DNA from 2 places in the Priestia sp. RMT2NF4 genome. Region 2 is predicted to be linked to the other one. Evidence: riboswitches for the same ligand, from Rfam matches in the RefSeq annotation. Region 2 holds a riboswitch; the other holds the start of a gene.
What was found. A riboswitch is a leader RNA that binds a small molecule or an ion and turns the genes downstream of it on or off. The one in region 2 is predicted to bind ZMP and ZTP.
Positions count from the first base shown of each region.

Region 1: it holds a riboswitch for ZMP and ZTP, as region 2 does, so the genes downstream of both, ACMX9J_RS14615 (APC family permease) here and ACMX9J_RS02950 (phosphoglycerate dehydrogenase) in region 2, are expected to answer to the same signal.

Region 1 is NZ_JBLQZO010000003.1:212,253-216,143, forward strand. It holds gene ACMX9J_RS14600 (sodium:solute symporter family protein) at 1-368, opposite strand, end outside; gene ACMX9J_RS14605 (DUF3311 domain-containing protein) at 368-571, opposite strand; gene ACMX9J_RS14610 (cupin domain-containing protein) at 927-1,526, opposite strand; ZMP/ZTP riboswitch at 1,913-1,991, shown strand; gene ACMX9J_RS14615 (APC family permease) at 2,048-3,643, shown strand; gene ACMX9J_RS14620 (DUF5105 domain-containing protein) at 3,823-3,891, shown strand, end outside.
Region 2 is NZ_JBLQZO010000001.1:592,316-596,206, reverse strand. It holds gene ACMX9J_RS02960 (DUF6143 family protein) at 1-179, opposite strand, end outside; gene ACMX9J_RS02955 (hypothetical protein) at 456-917, opposite strand; gene ACMX9J_RS02950 (phosphoglycerate dehydrogenase) at 1,042-2,241, opposite strand; ZMP/ZTP riboswitch at 2,410-2,488, opposite strand; gene htpG (molecular chaperone HtpG) at 2,699-3,891, shown strand, end outside.

The DNA of each region.
Region 1 (3,891 bases), on a different contig from region 2:
AATTTACTGCTAAAACGTTCTCTAGCATAATCAGCAAGTGTAGTAAGTTTGTGCTTTTTAGCAACAGTCCAAAGTTTTGGAAGAAAAAAGTATGAAATTAAAAAGGCTAAAACAGAGTAAGGAATGGCAAAAAATGCGATGCTTCCTCCTTGATAAGCTGTACTTGTAAGACCTAGGAATGTATAAGCAGTATATAAATCTGCTCCTACTAAAAGCCAGACGAGCAGGCTTCCAAAACGTCTTCCCCCTACAGCCCACTCTTCAACGGAGCTTCTAGATGATTTGTCACGTCCTGCTATAAAGCCAATGGCGATAACGACAAGAACAATTGCTGATGTGATTAAAAGTGCGGTTAAATTTCCTTGCATTATTCAATGTCCCCCCAAGATTTTTGTAAACGATAAATGATAAATGTACACACAGGCGTTAAGAAGACCCATAAAAATAACCATAAATGCAAAATAGGTAATCCAAAAATAATTGGATGAATGTTATTTACAAAAGGTAAAAAAGCGAATTGAGCAATAAACGGAATGATGAATAAAATAAATATTATGAATTTTCTGTTCAATTTTTACTCCTCCTCTAAAATTTATCTAACAATGTTCACTATGATAGCAAGTCTGACATAGTAAAGCAATAAGTTTTTTGAAAATTTCGTTATAAATTACGAAAATTTTTTTAGAAAAACAAAAAAAGGGTATGAGAAGAAGATATTTGAAATGATTAGGGAAGAAAAAGCAGGGGAGAACCTAAGCGCAGTTGCCTTTGAAACAAAAAAAGAACGGAAAAGAAGAAAGGTAGTTTTCTCGATGAGATAAAGTATATTGCTATTGCATTAAAGAAAAAGAATTTGTATGTTCAAATATAGATTTATGGAAGCTATAAAAACGAGCAAATAAAAAAACTAGACAATAAGTGCTTGTCTAGTTCCACCACTCTGTCAATGGTCCTTTGTCGCCATAAACAGGATCTGTTGTAGGAATAGGTACTTGTGCAATTTCATCAAATACGTGAGGGCGATCCGTTTGTTTTCCTGTTCGTAAGTTGTAATCCATGCCCTCTGGATAAGCTCCAACCACTTTAAAATCAGCAGTTGACTGCAGACGCATATGTCCTGTACCTGCAGGGAGTACGAGTACATCCCCAGCATGCACCACGATATTTTCTCCCATATGTCCACCTAGTTTTAAGCGTGCAGATCCGCTAATTACACCTAGTGCTTCATGAGAATTGCTGTGGTAATGGTGAAAATCATATATGCCGCCTACCCAGCTGTTTTTCCAGTTGTGAGAATTAAAAATGCTCTCTACTTTCTCTTTCTTACTAATAAATACGTGTTCATACAACAAAACTGGAAGACGAGGGTGATTTGGAATGGTTCCGTCGTCATCAAAATAAAGAACTTTTACATTTGCATAATTCATAAGCATCCCTCTAACAATCTTTTTTCGTAATTTTCCCTGTTTTTTGCTTGCGTAAACAGAGAAGTTTGCTCGAAGTACTTCATTCGTTGCGAAGTGCATGATATGTAGGTGTTAACGTTTTCCCAAAAGAAGTCTCCCACTTCAAGCGTAGCTAAGTGGTGGGCAGTTTACTTTAGTATCTTTTCTTCATATTGTATATAAGTAAAGGGGCTAGTGCAAGAATTCTATGGATATATAGATGTTAATTCGTATTTTGTAAATGAATAATATATATTAATATAATTTTTAGAAGATGATATGCTCGTGAAGTAAAAGAATCAAATAATAAGCAAGGTTAGAGTTTTAGTTGTTTTTTGTAATTAGGAAGAGATTTTAAGAAGATTTATTCGGAATTTTACGAATAATTCATTACTTTTGTAAAAGTAATGTAAACATTTTTGTGTATTGAGTAATAGTAATGAATGTTATATACTGATAAAAAATATATTCCTATATGTGACTGGCGCAACATGGATGACCATGGGGGAGCATATAGCGTATAAGCCGCGCGCCTGGGCAAACACTTGAGAAAATTTCGCAAGTGTTTTTTTTATTTTCCTAGGGAAGAGGAGTAGATTTGGATGAGCAATATGCAAAGGAAGATGGGAACATTTGCTTTAACCATGACAGGCATAGGTTCGATTATCGGTTCAGGATGGCTGTTTGGAGCATGGAAAGCAGCTCAAATTGCAGGACCCGCGGCTATTTTTTCATGGGTTATTGGAATGGTAGTTATTTTGACCATTGCCCTATCGTACGCTGAACTGGGCGCGATGTTTCCGCAAGCAGGGGGGATGGTTAAATATCCTCAGTATTCACACGGATCATTTATTGGATTTTTGGCTGCTTGGGCTAACTGGATTTCAATCGCTTCAACGATAACAGTGGAGGCTATTGCATCTGTGCAATATATGAGTACTTGGCCGTGGAAATGGGCTCGCTGGACTCATGAATTAGTAGACAATGGCATTTTAACGTCCAAGGGGTTGGCAGTTGCGTCTCTGTTATTATTCATTTACTTTTTTGTGAACTATTGGACGGTAAATCTCTTTGCTAAAGCAAACTCATTTATTACGATTGTTAAATTAATTATTCCTGGTTTAACGGCAGGGGCTTTATTTTTTGCTGGTTTTCATAGCGGGAACTTTTCAAGTGAGCATGGGGTAGCACCTTACGGATGGGCGAGTGTTTTAACGGCAGTGGCAACATCAGGTATCGTGTTTGCATTTAATGGGTTTCAAAGTCCTGTAAATATGGCAGGAGAAGCAAAGTCACCTAATAAATCGATTCCGGTAGCTGTAATTGGTTCAATTTTTATTGCTGGAATTGTATACATTATATTACAAATTGTTTTTATCGGAGCAGTAAGTCCGTCATCAATTGCGGATGGATGGAATCATTTGAATTTTAATTCTCCTTTTGCTGATTTAGCGATTGCGCTTGGAATTAACTGGCTAACAATTGTGTTATACGCAGATGCATTTGTTTCTCCTTCCGGCACAGGTGCTACATATACGGCAACGACTTCTAGAATGTTATACGGGATGCAGCAAAATGGATATTTGCCAAAGATATTTGGTACTCTTCATCCACTTTACAATGTCCCGCGCCCAGCTATGTGGCTAAATTTAGCAGCCTGCTTTTTGTTTCTCTTTTTATTTAGAGGATGGGGTGTCTTAGCAGAAGTGATCTCAGTAGCGACGCTTATCTCTTATATTATGGGCCCTGTAGCGCTTATAACATTAAGAAAAACGGCTTCACACTTTTACCGTCCATTTTATTTAAAAGGGGCATCAGTTATTGCGCCATGCGGCTTCGTTTTTGCTTCTTTGACGCTTTACTGGGCAAGGTGGCCACTTACAGGTGAAGTGATTTTTATTATGGCAATTGGCCTGCCAGTTTATTTTTATTACCAAGCGAAAAATAAATGGGTGGGCTTTAAAAAAGAATTTTTAACCGGGGCTTGGATGCTTATCTATTTAGCGTGCATGATTTTTATTTCCTACATAGGAAGCGAAAAATTCGGAGGCAAAAATATTTTACCTTTCGGATGGGATATGCTAGTGATTGCTTGCGTATCATTAGCCTTTTATTACTGGGGAATTAAAAGTGGCAAATCTAACCGATATATGAAAGAAGCTGAACAAATCAATCAAGAAAATTTTAAATCTAAATAAAAAACACGAGCCGGTGCTCGTGTTTTTATTTAGATGAATGGAGAATTTAGACTTAGTTTTTATCAAAATATTGTAAAAAACATAGATTTTAAGGTTTAAGGATTTACACAGAGGGAACCTTTATTTGGGATAAAGTTCTAAAAAAACAAAATAAAGGGGATTGGACAGCTGTGAAAAAAATGAATGTTTTGGCTTTGGTTTTTGTACTTATGCTAGTATTAGCGGCTTGTAACAGTTCTAAGGAAACG
Region 2 (3,891 bases):
ACAAATAAATCTACTCCAGAGCCGGAAGGGTTAACTAACCCGCCCCAAGCATTTCTATTTCCACCGAAACGAATAGGCTCAGTTTGTCCAACAAAATAGTCTCCTTTTAACGATTGATATAAAGGATTAGGTATATTCACCGCTTTAATATACGGTTTGTTCGACTCGTAATTTGACATACAATCATCTCCTTTTTGTATTATATTTTATGAGTTTTTTCTGTAAATACTTGGACACATGCATATATAAATATATTTAATCTTTATATAAATGCAAAAAGATAGACCCGGTACTGAGTCTATCTTTTCCTATCGCTTTTACAAAAAAAATTTCCTCTTGGCCCTTTCCTTACTAATGCCCTCGTCGACTGCTGGCGTATAAACGGATTGTTTTTTGACTTTATATTCCGATGCTTTTTTAATCCGTCTACTATCCCTTCTTAAAGTAGTAATCACCTATTCTTTTGTAGTCATAAAATGAAGAATCCTTACCTTTTTTTCACAATACTCAATAATTTCATAACAGGTTGTGAGGATATCATGTCTAGACAGTTCTATTTCATCCAATACAAACTTTGAAAGCTGCTTTTGCAGAACCTCCAGCTTTTTGCTGTCTTCTTCATCGATCCACAGTCCTTCCGTAATACATACATCTGCTAGTTTGTTAATAGATTGAGCCGTCCAGTTTAAGCCGGCTGAAGAAACGGTTATTGTCAGTAAATCATTTTTTATAGCTAAAATAACCTGACACACATGGGTATAGGCATCAACTTTCTTTTGGATAAATGCTTTGCGAAGCTCTTGCTTGTATTGCTCTTTCGACACCGCTATAGCTACGACAGACGTAATGAAAGTTCCTGCCAGCGCGATGAGTGACCCTATCAAAATCCCTATCATTTCTCCTGACAAAACGTTCACCTCTTTAAAGGTATTTCTATATGCTATGGGAATGAAGGAAATGATATGAAGATAAGTACCATGTAAAAACAGCCCTAACTTAGAAAAGTTAGGGCTGAAACACTAAAATAGGATGATAACCAAATTAGATAATGCGACTTGTAATAATTCCTTCAATTTGACCAATTTTTTCTTCTAGCTCAGGCACAATCTCGTCACTTACTTGATTGTCAATATCGATCATTGTATACGCATATTCACCGCGGCTTCTGTTCACCATATCTGCGATGTTTAAATTGTAGTTTGAGAATACTTGCGTAAGTTGTCCTACCATATTCGGTACGTTGTGATGGAAAGCAGCTACGCGTTTTTTCCCAGTGTAAGGAAGAGATGCATTCGGGAAGTTCACTGAATTTTTAACGTTTCCTGTTTCTAAGAAATTTTTCACTTGACGTGCTGCCATTACCGCACAGTTTTCTTCTGATTCTTGAGTTGATGCCCCTAAATGAGGAATTGGCACAACATTTTTCATGTTCAAGACATTTTGATTTGGGAAATCTGTAATATATCGACCAACTTTTCCACTTTCAAGAGCAGCTTTCATATCTTCTTCGTTTACAAGCTCACCGCGTGAGAAGTTCAAAATATGAACATCTGGTTTCATGATGCTAAACGTCTCTTTATTGAAAACACCTTTTGTATCGTCCGTTAATGGAACGTGAACCGTAATATAGTCAGATGCTGCAAATAGTTCTTCTAGAGACATTGCACGCTGTACGTTGCGAGACAAATTCCAAGCTGTATTAACAGAAATGAATGGATCAAAACCAATTACGTCCATATCTAAATCAAGCGCGTCGTTTGCTACAAGAGCACCAATTGCACCTAAACCAATAACGCCTAATGTTTTACCTTTGATTTCTTTTCCAACAAACTGTTTTTTACCTGCTTCAACTAACTTAGGAATTTGATCACCTTGGCCGTCTAATCCTTTTGTCCATTCAACTCCAGCAAATAAGTTACGAGAAGAAGCCATAATTGTAGTTAAAACCATTTCTTTTACTGCGTTTGCATTAGCTCCTGGCGTATTAAATACAACGATACCTTGCTCCGTGCAAGCGTCCACCGGTATATTGTTAACCCCTGCTCCAGCTCGTGCAATAGCTTTTAAATTTTGGTCAAATGCCATGCTGTGCATGTTAAAGCTACGCACGACAATCGCATCTGGATTTTCGCTGTCGTTGTCAATTTGATAACCTTCTTGATTAAAAACATTTAGACCTTTTTGTGCAATGTTGTTTAATGTTTTGATTGTTTGTACTTTTTCTAATGTTAATGTGCTCATTTTGTACTCTCCTCTGATTATCATCGTAGTTTTACATGTTTTTACCTTTGGATAAAGGAACTTCATTTTTAATTTTTTTAAAAGTCTGGTTTTTTAGCCTACATGTCTGATAACTTCTATATCCTCTCCCCCTAAACAGAAAGAGGTAAGAGATATGTATTAATCCCTTACCTCTGCCCAGGCGAACGGCTACGTCACTATATGCTTCCTCACGGTTATCCGCGTTTCGCCAGTCACATATAGTCTTTGAAATTAAGTATATTCTAGCAAACTCTTTCAGAACGTTCAACCTTTTTTTAAAAGTTTGCTTTTTTCAGTCTAATTTTTAATCTCTTTGGTGAATCTCCTAATATATTGACAAATACCCTAATACATGTTAAATAAAAAGAGTGATTAGCACTCTATCTATTCAAGTGCTAATTATTTTGTAAGCCCTATTTGGAAAGGAGAACTTCTTATGTCAAAAAAAGAATTTAAAGCCGAATCAAAGCGATTATTAGAGATGATGATTAATTCCATCTATTCTCAAAAAGAAGTATTTTTGAGAGAACTTCTATCAAATTCAAGCGATGCAATTGATAAAATTTATTACAAAGCTTTAACAGACGACTCCTTGCGTTTTAACAAAGAAAGCTATTACATAAAAGTAACACCCGATAAAACTAACCGTACCTTAACCATTACGGATACTGGAATTGGCATGACGCAGGAAGAGCTTGAAAGCAGCTTGGGCACAATTGCGAGAAGCGGTTCTCTTGCATTTAAAAACGAAAATGAAACAAAGGATGGGCACACGATTATCGGCCAATTCGGCGTTGGGTTTTACGCAGCGTTTATGGTGGCAGATGTCGTAACCGTAATTAGTAAAGCGTTAGGCAGCGATGAAGCCTATAAATGGGAATCTACTGGTGCTGATGGTTATACAATCGAACCTTGCGAAAAAGAAACGGTCGGAACTCAAATTATTTTAAAAATTAAAGAAAATACAGAAGATGAAACGTATGATGAGTATCTAGAAGAGTATCGTTTAAAAGAAATCATTAAAAAGTATTCAGACTTTATCCGCTACCCGATTAAAATGGACATAACGGAAAAACGTCCTAAAGAAGGTTCTGATAACGAGCTAGAAGATTATACAGAAGAACAAGTTATCAACAGCATGGTACCGATCTGGAAGAAAAACAAAAATGAATTGACTTCAGAAGACTATGAGCAGTTTTATTCAGAAAAGCGCTACGGATTTGATAAACCGCTCACTCACCTTCATATTAATGTGGATGGAACGATTCGCTACAATGCCATTTTATTTATTCCAGAAAATAGTCCGTTTGATTACTACTCAAAAGAATTTGAAAAAGGGCTTGAACTGTATTCAAACGGAGTCTTAATTATGAATAAATGTGCAGATCTTCTTCCAGACTACTTTAGCTTTGTAAAAGGTATGGTAGATTCTGAAGATTTATCTCTTAATATTTCACGTGAAATTTTGCAGCAAGACCGCCAGCTTCAGCTGATTGCCAAAAACATCGGCAAGAAAATCAAAAACGAATTAAAAAGCTTGCTTAAAAACGAACGTGAAAAGTACGAGAAGTTTTATGAATCATTTGGCCGCCAGCTAAAATACGGCGTTTACAGTGACTTTGGCAGCAA